4 regions of the Allobosea sp. NPDC003192 genome follow, and region 1 is predicted to be linked to each of the others. Evidence: riboswitches for the same ligand, from Rfam matches in the RefSeq annotation. Region 1 holds a riboswitch; each other region holds the start of a gene.
The links. Region 1 has a riboswitch for cobalamin ahead of ACQKLX_RS04180 (TonB-dependent receptor plug domain-containing protein). Riboswitches for the same ligand answer to the same signal wherever they lie in the genome.
Positions count from the first base shown of each region.

Region 2: linked by a shared signal. The riboswitch ahead of ACQKLX_RS06520 (CbtB domain-containing protein) and the one ahead of ACQKLX_RS04180 (TonB-dependent receptor plug domain-containing protein) in region 1 are both predicted to bind cobalamin.
Region 3: linked by a shared signal. The riboswitch ahead of ACQKLX_RS25225 (ribonucleoside-diphosphate reductase subunit alpha) and the one ahead of ACQKLX_RS04180 (TonB-dependent receptor plug domain-containing protein) in region 1 are both predicted to bind cobalamin.
Region 4: linked by a shared signal. The riboswitch ahead of ACQKLX_RS15320 (ABC transporter substrate-binding protein) and the one ahead of ACQKLX_RS04180 (TonB-dependent receptor plug domain-containing protein) in region 1 are both predicted to bind cobalamin.

Region 1 is NZ_JBNNPK010000002.1:309,368-314,666, forward strand. It holds gene ACQKLX_RS04180 (TonB-dependent receptor plug domain-containing protein) at 1-1,917, opposite strand, end outside; cobalamin riboswitch at 2,038-2,235, opposite strand; gene ACQKLX_RS04185 (GntR family transcriptional regulator) at 2,285-3,040, opposite strand; gene ACQKLX_RS04190 (AI-2E family transporter) at 3,182-5,299, shown strand, end outside.
Region 2 is NZ_JBNNPK010000003.1:271,007-276,305, reverse strand. It holds gene ACQKLX_RS06545 (D-2-hydroxyacid dehydrogenase) at 1-327, opposite strand, end outside; gene cobD (threonine-phosphate decarboxylase CobD) at 433-1,437, opposite strand; gene cbiB (adenosylcobinamide-phosphate synthase CbiB) at 1,436-2,416, shown strand; gene cobO (cob(I)yrinic acid a,c-diamide adenosyltransferase) at 2,413-3,024, opposite strand; gene cobU (bifunctional adenosylcobinamide kinase/adenosylcobinamide-phosphate guanylyltransferase) at 3,024-3,536, opposite strand; cobalamin riboswitch at 3,595-3,775, shown strand; gene ACQKLX_RS06520 (CbtB domain-containing protein) at 3,811-3,984, shown strand; gene ACQKLX_RS06515 (CbtA family protein) at 3,996-4,751, shown strand; gene ACQKLX_RS06510 (DUF1636 family protein) at 4,799-5,224, shown strand; gene cobW (cobalamin biosynthesis protein CobW) at 5,221-5,299, shown strand, end outside.
Region 3 is NZ_JBNNPK010000023.1:54,748-60,046, reverse strand. It holds gene ACQKLX_RS25225 (ribonucleoside-diphosphate reductase subunit alpha) at 186-3,101, opposite strand; cobalamin riboswitch at 3,216-3,415, opposite strand; gene ACQKLX_RS25220 (NADP-dependent isocitrate dehydrogenase) at 3,519-4,733, opposite strand; gene ACQKLX_RS25215 (SDR family NAD(P)-dependent oxidoreductase) at 4,950-5,299, shown strand, end outside.
Region 4 is NZ_JBNNPK010000010.1:73,063-78,361, reverse strand. It holds gene ACQKLX_RS15330 (ABC transporter ATP-binding protein) at 1-591, opposite strand, end outside; gene ACQKLX_RS15325 (FecCD family ABC transporter permease) at 588-1,631, opposite strand; gene ACQKLX_RS15320 (ABC transporter substrate-binding protein) at 1,628-2,635, opposite strand; cobalamin riboswitch at 2,876-3,187, opposite strand; gene lhpI (cis-3-hydroxy-L-proline dehydratase) at 3,223-4,929, opposite strand; gene ACQKLX_RS15310 (DUF1345 domain-containing protein) at 5,232-5,299, opposite strand, start outside.

The DNA.
Region 1 (5,299 bases):
GGCGCTGAGCCCCGGCACCAGGAAGCCGACCGGGTTCTCGTAGCGCTTGTCGAACAGGTTATCGACGCGGCCGAACACGGTGAGCTTGTCGTCGACCTTATAGTCGGCGGCGAGGTTGACGATGGCGGCGCCGGGCGCGCGCATCCGCGAGATCGAGAAATCGCGGTTCCCGTCCACGCGCTCGCCGACATAGATCAGCGTCGCCGAGAGCGTCAGCTTCTCGATCGGCATCCAGGTGGCGGTGATGCTGGCCTTGTGGCGTGGCCGGCGCAGCAGCTCCTGATGCGCGGTCTCGTCCTTGGCGAGGGTGAAGGTGTAGTCGGCGTGCACCTTGAACTGCGGCGTCAGCTCGAGCGCCGCGAAGGCCTCGACGCCCTTGGTCGTGGCGCGGCCGATATTCGTATAGGAGGTGCGCGCGGCGTTGGTCAGGATCAGGTTGTCGATGTCGTTGTGGAACCAGGTCGCACCGACATTGACCTGCCCGTTCAGCAGCGGCTGTTCGAAACCGACGTCCCAGCCGCGGCTTTCCTCCGGCTTCAGGTTCGGATTGCCGTAGAAGTTGAAGGCCGGGCGTGAATCGCTGAAACGCTCGCTCAGCGTCGGCGCCTTGAAGCCGGTGCCGTAGCTCGCCTTCAGCTTGGTGTCGGTGCCGGGCACGATGAAGACCGGTGCGATGCGATAGGTGGTGTGGCCGCCGAACTTGTCGTCGTGATCGTAGCGGATATTGGCGACGGTGAAGAAGCGGTCGGTCCAGTTCGACTGCAATTCGACGTAGGCGCCCTTGTTGCCGTTCGAGACGGTCTTGTTCGGCGTGTCGAAGCGCTCGGTCTCGTATTGCAGGCCCATCACCAGGGTCTGGCTCTGGGTGAGCTTCAGATCGCCACGCCAGTCGTATTTGGTCCGTTCGCCGAGGTTCTCAGCGGGCAGGCCGAGGATGCCGAAGGCGTTCGGCCGGCGGTTGGAGCGATCCTGATTGCTGTAGGAAACGCCGAAGCGGTTGACGAACTGCCCGTCCAGGGGGGCCCAGACGACCTCGCCGCGGGTGAAGGCCTGGCGGTAGTTCTGGCTGGAGCGGAAGGCATCCGGCAGGCTCGGGAAGCCGGAATCGCCGGTGAACAGCAATTGCCCGTCGATATAGCGGCCGACCCAGTTGACGCTCAGCGTGTCGGTCAGGCGAGCACCGAGGCGGGCGGAATAGCTCCAGTTGTCATAGGAGTTCGGATTGCGCCGCCGGCTGGCGGGCACGAGCTCCGGCGGTGTCACCGGCGTCGCATCGGCGCGGAAATGGCTGATGCCGAAGGCGTAGTCGAAGCGGTCGTCACCGCCGCTCACGCCGATGCTCTGGTTGAAGGTGCCATGGGAGCCGGCCTCGACCGTGCCCGTCACCTTGGGCGGGCCTTCGCCGCGCTTGCTGGTGATCGAGATGACGCCGCCGAGCGCATTGGCGCCGTAAAGGCCGCTCTGCGGGCCGCGCAGCACCTCGATCCGCTCGATGTCGGTGGTCAGCATCTGGCCGAAGTCGAAGGAGCGGTTCGGCGTCGAGGGATCGTTCACCTCGATGCCGTCGATCAGCACCTTGACGTGGTTCGAATTGGTGCCGCGCATGAAGACCGAGGTCAGCCCGCCCGGGCCGTTGGTCTGGACGAGGTTGAGGCCGGGCACGGCGGCGAGCGCCTGCGGCAAGGTACGGCGCTGCTGGGTTTCGATCTCCTTGGCCGTGATGACGGTGACGGAGCTGGCGATCTCCCTGGCTGGCGTCGGAACGCCGGTCGGGCTGACGACGAGCTCATCGAGCGCGATCGGCTTCTCACCCGACTGCGCCGATGCGGAGAGCGGCGTCAGCATGGTCGAGGCGGCGAGCAAAGAGAGGGCAAGGGATGAACGCCCGCTCCTGGCGGGACTTGGCAAACGGAACACGGGAAACCTCGGCGGTAACGTCAGTGGCACGTCACCGCGAACGAGATGTCCCCACCCGCGCCCGAAACCGGGTGCGCGCAGTTCTACCACCCATCAGCGCACCCCGGCCGATGTGTTCGCGTGTGACCACGGCTGACGGCAGGTCTCCTGGCTCGCGGGTCGCTGCCTTTCGCCGCCTTCCCAGGGCCGAGGTCCCAGTGGCGTATGGCGAAAGGCTCGCCGCTTACAGTTGCGGGGGCAGCCGCAGCATGAGATGGCCAGGCCATCCGCACTGCGTTCCCTTTTGATCCCGTGAGGGAACCGTCGCGTTCACGAGTAGGGCGGAAATGCGGCGGGGTCAATGCGCCGGCCGGCCCTTGCGATGGGGTTATTCGGCAGCCTTCAGCGCGCGCTTTCCGCGAGGCTTGCCGGCTGATTGCGATGTTTCGGCATAGGGCGCGAGGATCGCCATGATGTCGCGTCCACGCGGCTTGGCCTGCGCCACCAGCGCCCGCTCCGCCACCGAATCGAGATGGCGGTGCATCAGGCTGATGACCTTTGCGGCATCACCGCTCTCGAGCGCATCGATCAGCAGGCGATGTTCGTTGACGCCGCATTCCGAGGAGTGCGGCCGGCTGTAGAGTGAGAGGATCAGGCAGCAGCGATAAGCGAGCTCGCTGACGTAGCGGATGAGGATCGGGCTTTCCGTCATCTCAGCAAGCAGGATGTGGAATTCGGTCGCGAGCCGGATCGAGACCGCGTCGGATTCGCCGCGCACCGTATCCTCGGCATCGACATGGGCGCGCAAGGTTGCGAGCTGCGTCTTGCTCAGGCGGCCAGCGAGCTGGCGCACGACGAGGCCCTCCAGCTCGATGCGGATGTCGAAGGTGTCGCGCGCCTCCTGCCAGCTTGGCGTCGCCACCACGGCGGTGCGGTTGCGGCGCAGTTCGACCAGCCCTTCGGCGGCGAGTTGGCCGAGCGCATGGCGCGCAAGGGTGCGGCTGACGCCGAAGCGCTCGCCGAGGGCATCCTCGGGCAAGGTCGCGCCCGGTTCGAGCGCCCGCTCGATGATCGCCCGGCGCAGCGCCCGGCAGATCGTTCCGGCCTTGTCAGATGCGCCGCTTCCGGCCTCGTCGCGCGTCATTGCAGATACCCGCGGTTGAAGATCGCTTCCTCTTAGCGTCTGCGGCTTGCAGTTCGCAATGCGGGGCGGGTTTCGGGGAACCGGGCCGTCTCTCTCACGTTCTCAAGACCATCCAGAGCGGGCCGGGGGGCTTCGACCATGATGACGACACCGCCAGTCCGCCGAACCATGATCCAGCCGGAGGCGGGCGGCCTCGGTGCAAGCGATACGGGCGCGAGCGACATCGTCAGGGTGGCGGCGACGCTGGTCTCCGCCGCGGTGATCATCGCGGCGCTCTATTACGGTCAGGACATCCTGATCCCGCTCGCCTTCGCCTTCCTGATCGGCTTCGCACTCAATCCGCTGGTGATGTGGCTGCGCCGACGTGGGCTGCCCAAGGTGATCGCGATCGCGACAGTGATGACCGTCGTGCTGGTGCTGCTAGGTGGGCTCTTCCTTGTCCTGGGGACGCAGCTGCGTTCGCTGGGCGAGCAGCTCCCGACCTATCAGTCGACCATCCACGGCAAGATCAACGATCTCAAGGCGCAGTTCAGGGCGCCGGGGATGCTCGACGGCGCGTTGAACGCGATCGCCTCCCTTCAGAAGGAAGTCGAAGCAGTGCAGGGCAGCGAGGCGCAACGGGTCGAGGTCGTATCGGCGCCCGGCACCCAGCTGCAGGTCGCCCTGATCTGGCTCGGGCGGGTGCTCGAGCCGCTGGCGACGGCCGGCATCGTCCTCGTCTTCGTGGTACTCGCCTTGCTGGATCGCACCGATCTGCGCGACCGGCTGCTGCGCATCCTCGGCGGCAACCTGCACCGCTCGACCGACGCGATCGAGGATGCCGGCCGGCGGATCAGCCGCTACCTCCTGATGCAGCTCGTGGTGAACACCACCTTCGCCATTCCGCTGGCGCTCGGCCTGTGGCTGATCGGCGTGCCCGGCGCGCTGCTCTGGGGCGTCGTCGCGGCGGTGCTGCGCTTCGTGCCCTATGTCGGCGCGCTGATCTCGGCCATCTTCCCGCTGGCGCTTGCCTTTGCGGTCGATCCCGGCTGGCACATGGTGCTGTGGACGCTCGCGCTGATCGCGGGGCTCGAGCTCATCAGCAACAATTTCGTCGAGCCGATGCTCTACGGCACCAGCACCGGGCTCTCGGCGATCTCGCTGATTGCCGCCGCGACCTTCTGGACGGCACTCTGGGGGCCGGTCGGCCTGATCCTGTCGACGCCGCTGACGGTCTGCCTGCTCGTTCTAGGCAAGACCCTGCCGCAGTTGCAGTTCCTCGACACGCTGCTCGGCTCGGTACCAGTGCTCAGCCCGGCGGAGCGGATCTACCAGCGCCTGCTCGCGGGCGATGTCGACGAAGCCATCGAGATCGCCGAGGGCGAGATCGAAACGCTCGCGGTGACGCCCTTCTACGACAGCGTCGGCATTTCTGTGCTGCGGCTCGCCCATGACGATTATGGGCGGCAGGCAACCGCCGCCCATCGCCTGCGCGTCGCCGAGGGAATGGAGGCGCTGCTGGAGGAATTGCGCGAGGAGCATCCGGCCGCCGATGCGACCGCTTCTTCTCCAAAGGTCGTCTGCATCGGCGGCAAATGGGAGATCGATGCGATCGCCGCCGAGATGCTCGCCCATGCTCTCGGCCTCGAAGACATCCCTGCGCAAACCCGCAGGGTCGCCCATGTCACGGCAAACTCGGTTGCCAGGCTCGATCTCGACAGGGTGCCGGTCGTCTGCATCAACTATTTCAGCAGCGAACCGGACGGTGCCGCCCGGCAGTTCTGTCGTCGGCTGCGGCAGCGCTGGCCGGAGTTGAAGATCGTCGTCGTGCTCTGGACGGTCTCGCCCGAGGCGCTGGCGAGCGGTGCGCCGGAGGCCATCGGGGCAGAGGAAATCGCGACCTCGATCCAGGAAGCGATCGGCCGGGTCCAGCGTCTGCTGCCCGAGATGGCGGGCGAGCCGGTCGGAGCGGAGGCGCCGGCCAATGATGCCGAGCGCGTGGCGGCGCTCGCCGGAACGGGCTTCCTCGACGAGGCGCTGCGCGACGATCTCGATGCGATCGCCAAGCGCGCGGCCGATGCTTTCGATGTCGATGTGGCGATGATCTCCGCGATCGATGCCGAGCGGGAGATCGTGATTGGCGGCAGCAAGGAATTGTCCGGTTTTGGCCGGGACGAAGCCGGCCGGCCGATCCTGCCGCGCCGGGCGGCGATCTGCGATTATGTCGTGGCCGGTGGCGAGACGCTGGTCGTCGCCGATACCGAGCGCGATGCGCGCTTC
Region 2 (5,299 bases), on a different contig from region 1:
ATGCTCGGCGACGGCACGCTCATTGCCGCCCTGAGCACTGGCGAGGCGCACGCCCGCCGCAGCCAGCCTCTGCTTGTCGAACTGGTCGGTGCCGGCGCTGATCGACTGGATGAAGCGCAGCTTGCCGAGCCCATCGAGCATGTCATTGCGCCAGAGGCCGGAGACGACCAGCACGTCGGCTTCCGGCGCACGAGCCCTGAAATCGTCGAGATTGCGGACCTCGAAGCTCGTCGCCGCTCCGTTGCGGGCGAGATACTCGTCGCGCATCTGGTAAGCCGGATGGGCGAAGCCGATGGTCAGGGCGGACTGCTTCGGCCAGGGCTGCATGCGTCTTCTCTCCGGGTCACTGGAATCACCTGACGATAGCGGCGGGGCGCCGCTTCGTCCCGTACTACCCCGCATGCGCCGGCTGCGAGGAGCGCGCAGCGCGGTTCAGTCCGACATGAGCGCCTGCGCCAGCCGCGGCCAAGCCGCCTCGTCCCCCGGCAGGCCGAAGCGCAGGCGCGAGGGATCGTGCTGGAAGCGGCGGACATAGATGCCGGCGCGGCCGAGCCGCTCGAACAGGGCCGGCGCCTGCGGCGTCTGGAGCAGCCGGTAGAGCACGGTACCGCCGACGACCCGGCCATGCGGGGTAAGAAGGGTATCGAGCCGCGTGCTGTCGGCAGCACGGGCTTCGCCGGCTTTCGACAGCCAATCGGCATCGTCGAGTGCGACGGCCCCGACATGCAGCGCTGGCCCGGCCACCGCCCAAGGACCGAGCATCGCCTGCAGAGCATCGATGCAACGCGCCTCACCGACCGCGAAGCCGAGCCTGAGGCCCGCCAGCCCATAGGCCTTGCCGAATGAACGCAGCACCACTGCCCCTTCCGGCAGGATCGGCAGCAGGCTCATCTTCGGCACGAAATCGGCGAAGGCCTCGTCGACCACCAGAAAACCGCCTCGCGCGGCGAGCGCGGCAGCCAACTCAACCAACGTTTCCTGCGGGACGACACGCCCGTCCGGATTGTTCGGATTGACCAGCACGACAACGTTCGCATCGCCGATCTCGGCGAGATCACCGATCTCGCGCACGGTAGCACCCGCCTTGCGCCAGGCCGGTGCGTGTTCGCCATAGGTCGGGCCGAGCACGGCGACCTTCGCGGCCGGTACCAGACGCGGCAGCAATTCGATCAGGATCTGCGTGCCCGGCGCGGCGACGAGGCCGCTTTGCGGACGAATGCGATAGGCCTTGCGGGCCGCCGCGAGCAGCGCCGCCTCGTCGGTCTTGCCCGGCAGGCGCTGCCATAGGCTTAACGGCAGCTCCGGAAGCGGATAGGGGATCGGGTTGATACCGGTCGAGAGATCGATCCAGGGTTTTGGCGCCTGCGGGAACAGCGCCTTGGCCGTGGCAAGATCGCCGCCATGCCAGATCGCTTCCTTCGTCTCCCCGGCCGCCATGTCGCTCTCCGCAAGCCTGCCGCTCCTCCTCGCCGCCCTCCTGATCGAGGCGGCGATCGGCTATCCGGCGCGCCTGTTCGCATGGATCGGCCATCCCGTCACCTGGATCGGCGCGCTGATCGGCTGGCTCGATCGCAGCCTCAACCGCGAGAGCATGAGCTTCGCGATGCGGCGAATGGCCGGCGTCGGTGCAGTCCTGGTCTTGCTCGGGGTGACGCTCGCAGCTTCGCTCGCCCTGGTCGCGCTCTGCCGCCTCGCCGGCCCGCTCGCTTTGCTGCCGCTGGCGCTGCTGGCTTCGAGCCTGCTGGCTCAGCGCAGCCTGCATGAGCATGTCGCCCGCGTCGCCGAGGGGTTGGAGCAAGGCGGGCTCGCTGGGGGACGCAAGGCGGTTTCGATGATCGTCGGCCGCGATCCGGAGAGCCTCGATGAAGCCGGTGTCGCGCGTGCCGCGATCGAGAGCCTCTCCGAGAACTTTTCCGACGGCATCGTCGCGCCGGCCTTCTGGCTCGGCGTCGGCGGCCTGCCGGGCGGGGCGCTCTACAAGGCGATCAACACCGCCGATTCGATGATCGGCCACAAATCGCCGCGCCATCTCGCCTTCGGCTGGGCGGCGGCGCGGCTCGACGATATCGTCAACCTGCCGGCTTCGCGGCTGACCGCGCTGCTGCTGACTATCGCCGCGGGGCTCGACCGCCAGGCCGATGCCGGCTCTGCCTGGCAAGCGGTCCGCCGCGATGCCGGGCGCCATCGCTCGCCCAATGCCGGCTGGCCGGAGGCGGCGATGGCCGGCGCGCTCGGGCTGCGCCTCGCCGGCCCGCGCGTCTATGGCGCAGTCAGGGTCGAGGATGGCTGGATGGGTGATGGCCGGGCCGAGGCGACGGCGGCGGATATCAGGCGAGCGCTTGCCCTCTATCGCCGCGCCTGCCTGCTGCTCTGGGGGTTGGCGGCGGTTGGAAGCGTCGCCGCGTTCGCCCTTTAGAACTCGATCCCTTCCTGCGCCTTAACCCCGGCGGCGAAGTGATGTTTCACCAGCGTCATTTCCGTCACCAAATCAGCGGCCTCGATCAGCTCGGGCTTGGCGTTGCGGCCGGTGACGACGATGTGGAGGTCGGGTCGGCGCGCCTGCAGCGCCGCGACGACCTCCGCGAGCGGCAGGTAGTCGTAGCGCAAGGCGATATTGAGCTCGTCCAGCACCAGCAAACGGATGCCCTCATCCGCCATCAATTCCCTGGCTTTATCGAAAGCTCGGGTCGCGGCGGCGATGTCGCGGGCCTTGTCCTGCGTCTCCCAGGTGAAACCCTCCCCCATGGAGTGCCAGGAAATCTGATCGCCGAAGGCTTCCAGCGCCTTGCGCTCGCCGGTCGACCAGGCGCCCTTGATGAACTGGACGACGCCGATGCGCCAGCCATGGCCGAGCGCCCGCAGGATCAGGCCGAAGGCGGCAGTCGACTTGCCCTTGCCGGGGCCGGTGTTGACGATCAGCAGGCCCTTCTCCAGCGTCTTGCCGGCGACCTCGGCGTCCTGCACCGCCTTGCGCTTTTCCATCTTCGCCTTGTGGCGGGCGGCATCCTCGGCCTCGGTCGTCATCACTTCACCTGCATCGGCAATCCGGCGACCATGAAGACCACGCGCCCGGCCTGTGCCGCAAGCCGCTGGTGGAGGCGACCAGCCTCGTCGCGGAAGCGCCGGGCAAGCGCATTGTCCGGTACGATGCCGAGACCGACCTCGTTCGAGACCAGCACGATAGGCGCGCTGGCCTCGCGGCAGGCGGCGACGAGTTCGCCGGTTGCGATCGCGATGTCGCGCTCGGCCAGCAGCAGATTGGTCAGCCAGAGCGTCAGGCAATCGACCAGGATGGGCTGTCCCGCCCGGGCATTGCGGATCGCCTCGGGCAGGGCAACGGGTGCATCGACCGTCTGCCAGTCGCGGGAGCGGCGGGCGCGATGCTCGGCGATCCGGGCGCGCATCTCATCGTCATAGGCCTGGGCGGTGGCGATATAGGTCCAGGGCGCCGGCAGCGCCTCGATCAGCGCCTCGGCATGACGGCTTTTGCCGGAACGGGCTCCGCCGAGGACCAGAGTGAGCGGGGGAAGGGTCATGCGTGCCGCCATGCGCTTTCGGTCATGGCACTGCATTGCACAGTGCCTGCCGGATGGCTAATGATCGTCGGTGACGGTGCCTCGACAACGAGGTGAAAAGGGAACGCGGTGAAAGGCCGCGGCTGCCCCCGCAACTGTAAGCGGCGCGTCCTGTGCCATCGGCCACTGGGTTTTCCCGGGAAGGCGGAGCAGGACACCAAGTCGTGAGCCAGGAGACCTGCCGTCTTTCGATGTCGTCCAGCAGGCTGCCGGTGGGGTGGCCAGGAGTGAACCAATGAACACCGCAACCGTCACCAGTCAGGCCAGCGTTTCGGAGCGGGCGAAAGCCGTCGCCGCCGCGCTGATCCTCGGCTTCGTGCTGATCTACACCGTCGGCTTCGCCGCCTCGTCCACTGTCCACAACGCGGCGCACGACACCCGTCACGGCCTCGCCTTCCCCTGCCACTGAAGGGGAAGCACATGATCACGCGTGTTCTCACGGTCAGCGTCCTGGCCGGGCTTCTGGCTGGGCTGCTGATCTCGGCGCTCCAGCACGTCACCACCACCCCGCTGATCCTCAAGGCCGAGACCTATGAGGCGGCGCTGCGCATGCAGGGCGCGCCGATGCAGGCCGCCTTCACCGGCGAAGCCCGCATCCACCTCGCTCACAACGACCCGAAAGCCGGGGCGGACCATACGGGCGAGCACGAATGGAAGCCGCAGGACGGCCTGCAGCGCACCGCCTTCACCAGCCTGGTGACGATCGGCACGGCGATCGGCTTCGCCGCGCTGTTGCTGGCCGGAATGATCGCCGCGAACGAACAGATCGACCAGCGCCGGACCCTCGCCTGGGCCATCTGCGGCTTCCTCGCCTTCGGGCTTGCCCCGGCGATGGGGCTGGCGCCGGAGCTGCCGGGAGCAGCCGCGGCCGAATTGCAGCAACGCCAGCTCTGGTGGCTGCTGACGGCTGTGGTCACCGCCGGCGCGCTCTTTGTGTTCCTGCGCGTCGAGGCCTCCTGGGCGCGGGCGCTCGCCGTGCTGGCGCTGCTGCTGCCGCACCTGATCGGCGCGCCGCATCCGGCCGCTCCGGAAAGCAAGGTGCCGGCCGAGATCGCCGCGCATTTCGCCGCGCTTTCGCTCGCCATCCAGGCCGCGCTCTGGCTCGTCACAGGCTTCGCCGTCGGCGTGCTCTGGCCGTGGCTCGCTCGCCGCAGCACCACCGCTGTCGCGGCCTGACGCCTCGCGCGGCCGGCAGCGGCGCGCCAATCCAAGGAGGCGTTTCGATGCTCGAAGGCGATCTCGCCCTCGCGACGCAAGTCCGGCAGGAGCCGGGCTGCACCATCCATGTCTGCACCACCTGCCGGCGCCCGCGCGAAGACCTGCCGGAGGGCTATGACCAGCCCGGCCTCGGCCTCGCAGCTGTGCTTTCCGAACGCCTCGCCGGCAGCGGCATCGCCGTCGTCCCGGTCGAATGCCTTTCCGTCTGCAAGCGGCCCTGCACGATCGCGCTCGCGGCCGAGGGCAAGTGGACCTATCTGATCGGCGATCTCGACGCCGGTCTTCATCTCGACGAGATCGTCAGCGGGGCGGAGAAATTCGCCGCCAGCGCCAACGGCATCGTTCCCTGGAAGGAAAGACCCGCTCCGTTCCGCAAGGGCGTGGTCGCGCGCGTGCCTCCGTTGCCGCGCCAGCAAGGATCAGATCAATGAACGCTCCGCAGAATCCTGCTCTCGGCAAGGTGCCGTGCACGATCATCACCGGCTTCCTCGGCGCCGGTAAGACTA
Region 3 (5,299 bases), on a different contig from region 1:
CTGGAAGGAGAGGGCAGGGTGAGGTGTGGGAGATCGGACCAGCTCCGCGAGCGCTGACCGCATGGCCGGGTTCAGGCCAATGAACTAGCTCCCGCACACCTCACCCCTGCCCCTCTCCTTCCAGGAGAGGGGTTCCTCGTGGATGTCCCGTCCGGCAGGGCCAGATTGGAAACGATAGTCGGCCGCTACTGACACGCCTCGCAGCTCGGATCGTCGATCGAGCAGGCGTTCGGTACCGCCCTGCCGTTCTCCAGCGGCATATCGAGGATGATCGGGGCGGCCGCCTTGGCCGCCACCGGCACGGTCGCCGAGACGGCATTGAGCTTGCCGTCGGTTCCCTTGAGCGTCGACTTCTCGACATGGGTCGCCGACAGCGCGCGCAGGTAATAGGTCGTCTTCAGGCCGAGCCGCCAGGCCAGCCGATAGGCTTCGTCGAGCTTCCGGCCGGAGGGCTGCGCCATATAGAGATTGAGCGACTGGCCCTGGTCGATCCATTTCTGCCGGCGCGCCGCCGCCCTGATCAGCCATTCCGTCGGGATCTCGAAGGAGGTCGCGTAGCGCGCCTTGAGATCGGCCGGGACGCGATCGATCTGGCTGACCTTGCCGTCGTAATATTTGAGATCCGAGACCATGACCTCGTCCCAGAGGCCACGTTCCTTCAGGTCATGGACGAGCCCGGCGTTCACCACGGTGAAGTCGCCCGACATGTTCGCCTTGACGTAAAGCTGGCTGTAGGACGGCTCGATCGACTGCGAGACGCCGACGATATTCGAGATCGTCGCGGTCGGCGCGATCGCCATCGTGTTCGAGTTGCGCATGCCGGTGGTCTTCACCCGCTCGCGCAGGCTGTCCCAGTCGAGCGTCGCGGAGCGGTCCAGTTCGACATCGCCGTCACGGGCCTCCGAGAGGATGTCGAGCGAGTCGATCGGCAGGATGCCCTTCGACCAGAGCGAGCCCTCGAAGCTCGGATAACGGCCGCGCTCGGCGGCGAGATCGACCGAGGCCGAGATCGCATGGAAGCTGATCGCCTCCATCGATGAGTCGGCGAAGGCGACCGCCGCCTCCGACGCCGCCGGCAGGCGCAGGCTCTGCAGCGCATCCTGGAAGCCCATCAGGCCGAGGCCGACCGGGCGGTGGCGAAGATTCGAGCGGCGCGCCTCCGGGATCGTGTAGAAATTGATGTCGACGACGTTGTCGAGCATGCGCATCGCGGTCTTCACCGTTCGCGCGAGGCGCGCCTGGTCGAGCCCATCGGCCGTGACGTGGGCCGCGAGATTGACCGAGCCGAGATTGCAGACCGCGACCTCGTCTGCCGAAGTGTTGAGCGTGATCTCAGTGCAGAGATTGGAGGAGTGCACCACGCCGGCATGCTGCTGCGGCGAGCGCAGGTTGCAGGCATCCTTGAAGGTGATCCAGGGATGGCCGGTCTCGAACAGCATGGTCAGCATGCGCCGCCAGAGATCGAGCGCCTTGACCCGCTTGAAGACCTTGATCTGGCCGCGAGCGGCCTTCGCCTCATAGCCCTCATAGGCCGCCTTGAACGGCTTGCCGTAGAGGTCGTGCAGGTCGGGCACCTCGTCGGGCGAGAACAGGGTCCAATCGGCGCCGGCCTCGACGCGTTGCATGAACAGGTCGGGAATCCAGTTCGCCGTGTTCATGTCGTGGGTGCGGCGGCGGTCGTCGCCGGTGTTCTTCCTGAGATCGAGGAACTCCTCGATGTCGACGTGCCAGGTTTCGAGATAGGCGCAGACTGCGCCCTTGCGCTTGCCGCCCTGGTTGACGGCGATGGCGGTGTCGTTGGCGACCTTCAGGAACGGCACGACGCCCTGGCTCTCGCCATTGGTGCCCTTGATATGGGCCCCCAGGCCGCGCACCGGCGTCCAGTCATTGCCGAGGCCGCCCGAATACTTGGCGAGCAGGGCATTGTCCTTCACCGCCTTGAAGATGCCGTCGAGATCGTCGGCGACGGTGGTCAGGAAGCAGGAGGAGAGCTGCGGCCTGAGCGTGCCCGAATTGAACAGGGTCGGTGTCGAGGCCATGAAGTCGAAGGACGACAACAGGTCATAGAATTCGATCGCCCTGCCCTCGCGGTCGATCTCACGCAGCGCCAGGCCCATGGCGACACGCATGAAGAAGGCCTGCGGCAGCTCGAAGCGGTTGCCGCGGACATGCAGGAAGTAGCGGTCGTAGAGCGTCTGAAAGCCGAGATAGTCGAACTGAAGGTCGCGTTCCGGCTTCAGCGCGGCGGCGATGCGGGCGATGTCGAAGCGGCCGAGCTCGGGGTCGATCAGCTCGTTCTCGACGCCGGCCTTGAGATAGGCCGCGAAATAGTCGCTGTACCCGACAGCCATCTCCTCCTGCGTCGCCTGCTCGGCATGGCCGTGGACGAAGCTCAGTGCTTCGCGGCGGAGCTTGTCGAGCAGCAGCCGGGCTGAGACCTTGGAATAGTTCGGCTCGGACTCGATCAGCGTGCGGGCGGCGAGGATCGGCGCCAACGCCAACTCGTCGAGCGAGATGCTGTCGTAGAGATTGCGGCGCGCCTCGCTGAGGACAGGCTCAGGTGAGACGCCGTCGAGACCGGCACAGGCTTCGCGTACCACCTTGTCGAGACGGGCGGCATCGAGCGGGACGAGCGTGCCGTCGGCGAGCTTCATCTGCAGGGAGCGAGCCGCGGCAGCTTGAGGCACTGCCTCGGCCTGAGCCTTCGCCCGCTCCTGCGCCCGCTCGGCACGATAAAGCACATAGGCGCGGGCGACTTTGTGATGCTCGCCGCGCATCAGCGCGAGTTCGACCTGGTCCTGCACGTCCTCGATATGGAAGGTGCGGCCGGTGGCGGCGCGGCGCGTCAATCCCGCGACGACCTGCTCGGTCAGTTCGGCAACGACATCATGGATGCGGCGCGAGGCGGCGGCGCTGGAACCTTCGACGGCAAGGAAGGCCTTGGTCAGCGCCACCGCTATCTTCGAGGGATCGAACGACGTCACGGCTCCATTGCGGCGGATGAGCTGGTAGCCCGGCTCAGTCGGCGCGGCCTCGGCTGGCGCAGCAGTGGCAGCCAACGGGACGGCAGCAGGCCGTTCGGCTTCAATGGAAAGAGACATCGGCATCAACCCCAAGATGTTGGAGGCAGAGGCCAGAGCGGTAGCGTCGAGAAGGCGCGCGACGATACGAGGCCGCGACCTGCCAAGCGCACCACCGGGACACCCCGCCCGAGGACGTGAACTAGGGTCGCGGCAGGTCTCCTGGCTCGCGGGTCACCGCTCTCGTCCGTCTTCCCAAGGCCTTGCGGCCTCAGTGACAACGCTGGACTAAGAACTCACCGCTGACAGTTGCGGGGGCAGCGCCGGCTTCTCACCGGCTTCCCTCTTAGCTCTCGATCTTGCGATTCGAGAGACCATCGACCACCAGATTTAGTAGATCGTTCAATTTCCATGTCAATGGATGGACATATACCGCTCAACAAAAAAGCCCGGCCAGAACGGCCGGGCTTCTATTTTTGCCTTCAAGGCTCAGGCCGCTTACGCGGCCATCGCCTTGCGCAGGTTGTCGCTGACCTTGTCGAGGAAGCCGGTGGTCGAGAGGAACTTCTGATCGGGGCCGACCAGCAGCGCCAGGTCCTTGGTCATGTCGCCGGCCTCGACGGTATCGACCGTGACCTTCTCGAGCAGGGTCGCGAACTTGGCGAGCTCGGCATTGTTGTCGAGCTTGGCGCGATGGGCGAGACCACGCGTCCAGGCGAAGATCGAGGCGATCGAGTTGGTAGAAGTCTCCTTGCCCTTCTGGTGCTCGCGATAATGGCGGGTCACCGTGCCGTGCGCGGCCTCGGCCTCGACGGTCTTGCCATCCGGCGTCATCAGCACCGAGGTCATCAGGCCGAGCGAGCCGAAGCCCTGCGCCACAGTGTCGGACTGCACGTCGCCGTCATAGTTCTTGCAGGCCCAGACATAGCCGCCCGACCACTTCATCGCCGACGCGACCATGTCGTCGATCAGGCGGTGCTCATAGGTGATGCCAAGCTTGTCGAACTCCGCCTTGAACTCGGCGTCGAAGATCTCCTGGAAGATGTCCTTGAAACGCCCGTCATAGGTCTTGAGGATGGTGTTCTTGGTCGAGAGATAGACCGGGTACTTGCGCATCAGGCCGTAGTTGAGCGAGGCGCGGGCGAAGTCGCGGATCGAATCGTCGAGATTGTACATCGCCATGGCGACACCGGCGTCGGGGGCCTTGAAGACCTCCTTCTCAATGACGTTGCCGTCCTCGCCGACGAACTTGATCGAGAGCGTACCCTTGCCCGGGAACTTGAAGTCGGTGGCGCGATACTGGTCGCCATAGGCATGGCGGCCGATGACGATCGGCTGGGTCCAGCCCGGCACCAGGCGCGGCACGTTCTTGCAGATGATCGGCTCGCGGAAGATCACGCCGCCAAGGATGTTGCGGATCGTGCCGTTCGGGCTCTTCCACATCGACTTGAGATTGAATTCCTTCACGCGCGCCTCGTCCGGCGTGATGGTGGCGCACTTGACCGCGACGCCATGCTTCTTGGTGGCGTTGGCGGCGTCGATCGTGACCTGATCGTCGGTCGCGTCGCGGTTCTGGACCGAGAGGTCGAAATAATCGAGCTCGAGGTCGAGATAGGGGAAGATCAGCTTGTCCTTGATGTGCTGCCAGATGATGCGGGTCATTTCGTCGCCGTCCATGTCGACGACCGGGTTGGCGACCTTGATCTTGCTCATGTGATGCGACCCCTGCTCTGGTCAGTCTGGAACGTTTCCGGGCTGCAACGACCTCGCCGCAGCCGCCCGCGCGCTTCCTAGCGGGTTACGCGCGCAGGGGGAAGCCGGCCTTTTGGGCAAGGCGCGGGGGCGTGACGATGTTCTCCGTGCGCCGACGCAGGGCGCCCCGCCTGCCAACGCAGTTGGCAACTCTGCGAACCGATTTAGATTGGAGCTATGACAAGCTCCTCCGCCCCCTTCGCCCTCGTCACCGGCGGCACTCGCGGCATCGGCGCCGGCGCCGCGCTCGCGCTTGCCGAAGCCGGCTACCAGGTCCTCGCCACCGGCCTCACCGATGACGAGGTTTCGGCGACGCCCGCCCATGCCGCGATCCGCCATGCCAGGCTCGACGTCACCAGCGATGCCGAGGTCGCAGCGATCGTCGCCGGCTGCCAGCGCATCGACGCCCTCGTCAATTGCGCCGGCATGATCCAGCGCGGCGGCAAGGAGTTCGAGATCGAGGCGTTCCGGCTCACCGTCGAGGTCAATCTCACCGGCACGATGCGCATGTGCCTCGCCGCCAAGCA
Region 4 (5,299 bases), on a different contig from region 1:
GAGATTGAGGTCGTGCAGTGCCATGATGCAGGTGATGCCGAGGCGGCGAACCAGGCCGAGAATCGAGAGCTGGTGCTGGATGTCGAGATGGTTGGTCGGCTCGTCCAGGATGAGCTCGCTCGGCTCCTGCGCCAGCGCGCGGGCGATATGGACACGCTGGCGCTCTCCCCCCGAAAGCGTGTGCCAGAACTGGTCATGCCGCTCGGTAAGCCCGACCCGCGCCAGCGCCTCGTTCACGGCCGCCTCGTCGGCATCGTTCCAGGATGCCAGCGCGGCGCGGTGCGGGGTGCGGCCGAGACGGACGACATCGCAGACGGAGAGCTGGATCTCGGTCGTCGCCTGCTGCTCGACGAAGGCGAGGCGGCGGGCGAGCTCGCGCCGCGGCACGGCGGCAATGTCGCGCCCGTCGAGCATGACGACGCCGCTCGCGACATTGCGCAGACGGCAGAGCAGTCGCAGCAGGCTCGACTTGCCCGAGCCGTTCGGCCCGATCAGGCCGAGCACCTGGCCGGGCGCCGCCTGCAGCGTCACCCCGTCGACAATCATCTTGCCGGCAGCGCCCCAGCGCACCTCACGGGTCGCGAGCGTCATGTCGCTCGCCTCGTGCGGTAGAGGATGAGGGCGAAGACCGGCGCGCCGAACAGCGCCGTCACCACGCCGATCGGCAGGATCTGCTGCGGGATCAGCACTCGCGAGAGGATGTCGGCGAGGATCATGAAGATCGCACCGACGACGAGACAGGCCGGCAGCAGGCGGGCATGGCCGGAGCCGACGAGGAAACGGGCGGCATGCGGGATGATCAAGCCGACGAAGCCGACGGTGCCGACGATCGAGACCATCACCGCGGTCATCACCGCGGTGGTGGCGAAGAGCACGACCTTGACCCGCGTCACCGCGACGCCGAGCGAGGCGGCGGCATCGACACCGAAGGCGAAGGCGTCGAGCGCCTTGGCGTGCAGCATGCAGATGCCGAAACCGATGAAGGCGACCGGCGCAGCGATCCAGAGGTCCGGCCAGCGCACGCCGCCGAAATTGCCGAGTAGCCAGAACATCACGCCGCGCGCCTGCTCGGCGCTGGCCATCGTCGTGACGATGGTCGCGGTCGCGGCGTTGAACAGCTGCGAGGTCGCGACGCCGGCGAGGATGACGCGATCGCTCGCCCCGCCCGCCCCCGTCGCCAGCAGCGCCACGACGGCGAGCGCAGCACAGGAGCCGATGAAGGCTCCGGCCGAGACACTCAGAGCTGTGCCGCCGATGCCGACGCCTAGGATCAGCACCGCAACGGCGCCGGTCGAGGCGCCCGCCGAGATGCCAAGCACATAGGGTTCCGCCAGCGGGTTGCGCAGCAGCGCCTGCAGGATCGCGCCCGAGAGCGCCAGCGCTCCGCCGCACAAGCCCGCCATCAGCGCCCGGCTCAGGCGATAATCGAAGATCACGCCCTGCTGGATCGCGCTGACCGGGAAACCGAGATCGAACAGCCCATTGCCGAGCGCCCGCAGCGCCGTGGCCAACGGGATGCGCATCTCGCCGATCGTCACCGCCAGCGCCACCGAAAAGGTGAGCGCGACGAGCGAGGCCAGCGCAATAGCGACCCGCGCCGGCCAGTTCGGGCCGTGGGCAGCGTGGCTCAAGGGGTGAGGCCGAAGCCAGAGATCGCCTTGGCGAGCGTCTCGATGCCGTCGACCGTGTCGAGCCCAGCGCGGGTCGCTCCGACATCCAGGATCACGATGCGCTGGTTTTTCACCGCATCGAGCTTGCTGGCGACGGGATCGGTCTTGAGGAAGTCGAGCTTCTTCTCGATGTCGTCGGCCGGGAAGCGGCGGCGATCCATCTTCACGGTGACGATGACGGCAGGGTTGGCGGCAGCGATGCTCTCCCAGCCAACCAGCGGCCATTCCTCATTGGTGGCGATGATGTTGCGGGCGCCGAGCTTCGACAGGATGTAGGCGGGCACGCCGTTCTTGCCGGCCATGAAGCCGTCGCCCTTGATGTCACGGCTGGAGAACCAGACCACGACCGGCACGTCCCTGGCCTTGAGGCTGGCGACGGCCTGCACCGCCTTGTCCTCGCGCGCCTTGAGTTCTGCGACGAGGACCTCTGCGCGATCGGAGACATCGAAAATCTGCCCGAACTCGCGGATGTTGCGGTAGACCAGCTCCATCGTGAACATCTGGGTGCGCACGCCGTCGCCGGCGCCGGAATTGTCCTTGCCGACGCAATCGGTCGGCGAGACATAGGTCGGCACCTTGACCTTGGCGAACTGGTCGCGCTTGCCGACGATGCCGTTCGGCCCGACATGCCATTCGAACATCGCGGTGACGAGATCGGGCTCCTGGGCGAGCACCGCCTCGAAGCTCGGATCATTGTCGGCGAGGCGCTTCACCTTGGCGTTGGCGGCCTCATAAGGCTTGGCGACCGGCGAGAACCAGACGGCGGTGCCGACGACACGATCGCCGAGGCCGAGCGCGTAAAGGATTTCCGTCTGCGTCTGGCCGATCGCGACGACGCGCTTTGGCGCCGCCGTGAAGGTCACGCTCTCGCGGCAATTCTCCAGCGTCAGCGGATATTGCGTCGGTGCGGCTTGGGCAACCCCCGCGGCCAAAGTGCCGAGCAGCGCCGCGACGGACCATCGCAGCAAGCGAACAACATGACGCGCAGTCGGCACGGCAGAAGCCTCAAATGTAACGATGTTGCATTTTTGATAGAATGGACGGCGCGCAGCCGTCAAGCTCTGCGCAACGGCGCGGGCGGCAGTCTTCGTGACCATGGATTTCATCGCTCCCCGAGATGACGGGCGGGGAGCTGCGCAGGGGCGTGGATGGATGGAGGGCATGGCCGCCATCGACACACACCTCCGGAACACCCCGTCCGAAAGACGTCTTCGACGACCGGGGCAGGTCTCCTGGCTCGCGGGTCGGTGCCGGTTCCGCCCGGCCTTCCCGGCGCGATATCGGCGCCAGTGGACGATGGACGGAGAGCTCGCCGCTTACAGTTGCGGGGGCAGCCTCGGCTTTGGCCATAGATCGCCATGTGCCCTATCGGACGCAGAGTGGCGATCTATCTCTTTGTCGAAGCATCGGATTCACCCGAAAAGCGGATTCCACTTTTCGGTCCAATGCCCAGTGCCTCACCGAATTCCCTCTTAGCTCCGGATGCGATCCGGAGAACCTCGATCGCGGCCACCCTATAAGGCCGCGCCGTGCGGTCAAGCCCGCCGGAGGCTCAGGAGAGCCAGGCCGGCAAGCGCGCGGGAACGATCCCGGTCAAAGCGGCCTCGATACAGTCATCAAGCGTCCCGAGTCTGACGGCGCAACCCGAGAGCCCCGGCCCGTAATGGGCGTATTTTCCAGAGTTGGTCAGGACCACCTTCGCCCGCTCCGGAAAGACAGGGCGGGTGATCGAGCACCAGCAGAGATCGGGAATGATGTCGACACCGCTCGCCCGAAGCCTCGCCAGCGTGCCATCGGCCTGTGCTCCGGCGACGACCTCCCGCCCGGCGGTGATGATGACGGAGAGCGCCGCCGCGAGAGGGCGGCCATCGAGCCGCTCCGCGACGGCTCGGCATTCGTCGAGCGAGGCATGCGGACTGCCTATGGCGACGAGATCGACTTCTGGCGGTCCACCACTCAGCTTGCGCCAGCCCGCGGCCAGGTCCTCGCGCGTGATCACGACTTCCTCCTCGGGATTGCCGCCGAGGCTGTCCGCTTCCGGCGTGATCCCCTCGACATGCAGCATGGCCGCGGCGGAGGTGGTGCCGAAGGCGGCGCAGAGTGCCTTGAGATCGTCCCGCGTCGGCTGTGTCCTTGCGAGCCCCCTGATCAGCGGGATTCGGTCGGACGAAGCGAGACCGACGAGGTAGCCGATCAGGGGCCAGGCCGCACTGTCTGCCCCCTCCGGCAGCTCGACCCGGACAGCGCGGCGTGCCCGTCTGCCTTCGTCGAGAAAAGCGCCGGCAAGCGGCGCGCGGCCAGTGACCGCGATACAGAAGTCGAGAAAATCCGGATGCTTCGCAGTGCGGGCGCCGAGCACGGAATTGGCGAAGATCACCGCATTCGATTCCGACCAGCCGATCGCCTCGCCGAAACCGGGCGGGTCCGGCAAGGCATAGGGTGCGCAGGTGAAGCTCGCCTGGCAGCCCATGCGGACATAGGCATCAGCGAGGCGCGCCGCAGGCTCGCCAAACTCCGGCGCGACGCCCTGGTGGCGCCAGTTCGCATGATCGACCGAGATCGCGTTCATCGTCGTTGGGACGCGGACACGCGCACCGAGCTCCCCCATCTTCTCGGCGAAGACCAGATTGGCCGGGCCGGCATAGATGCAGCCATCGACATGCGCCCGCGTGACATCGACGAGCGCTCGCGCGCCCTGCTGGCTCGCCATGGCAACGAGGATGCGCATGGCCTGCTGAGCGGCGATCCCGTCATTGCCGTCGAGCATATGGCGATCGGCCGCGGAGAGCTGCAACACCTCCTGCGCCGCAGTCGTGAGAGCGACCCGAATGCGCCCGCCATCGGCCACCATGCCATCCAGCGTAATCGTCGCCTCCGTCGCAGAGGATAAGGCCGCGAAGGCCTCCTCCGAGAGGCGGATGATCGGGATGCGCCGCCCGAACATCTCGGAGGCGACGATCGCCCCGAGCGTCAGCGTGTCCTCGGGACCGGCGAAGACCAGGGCTGCGGGATTCTTGCCGGAGAGCGCGAGCTCCAGCAGCACACCCGAGCCAGAACAGGAGCCGCGACTTGTCGGCATCAGCACGATCGCGCCGACGAGCGAGGCACCATGCGAGAGGTGGTGAACGTCGATCACCCTCCCCGAGGACGGATCGACACCGCCCCAGAAGCTCAGGGGTTCGCCGAGGGTGATGACCGGCCCGGCGGCGTCTCCGGGGACGACTGCGATCCCGATATCCTGTCTCAAAGCTGAGCTCATCTCGCGGATCGACAAAAGGGGGCAGAACTGGAACGAGGCCGGTGCGCGATACCACCCTCTCGGTTGGTGATATCACCGAATGGAAGGTGCGTATTGAAGCCCGCCCTTCGTCCAGTATCCGTCATCAGATGATTTGAGGCCGTGTCCTCTTCCGCGGTAAATCTCGCAATCCGACCGAGCAGGCGATTCAACATGAATCGGACGACTGCGAACACCAGCCGGCCAAATCGTGGACAGCCGTTCATCGGCTGACCGGCGAGGTCAACGTCACGGCCGCCGACCAGACGTCGCCACAAGGGCCATCAATTTCCCGCTACCGCGACATTGACGGCAGCGGCGATCAGCACGGCGTTGAAGAAATAGGCGACGA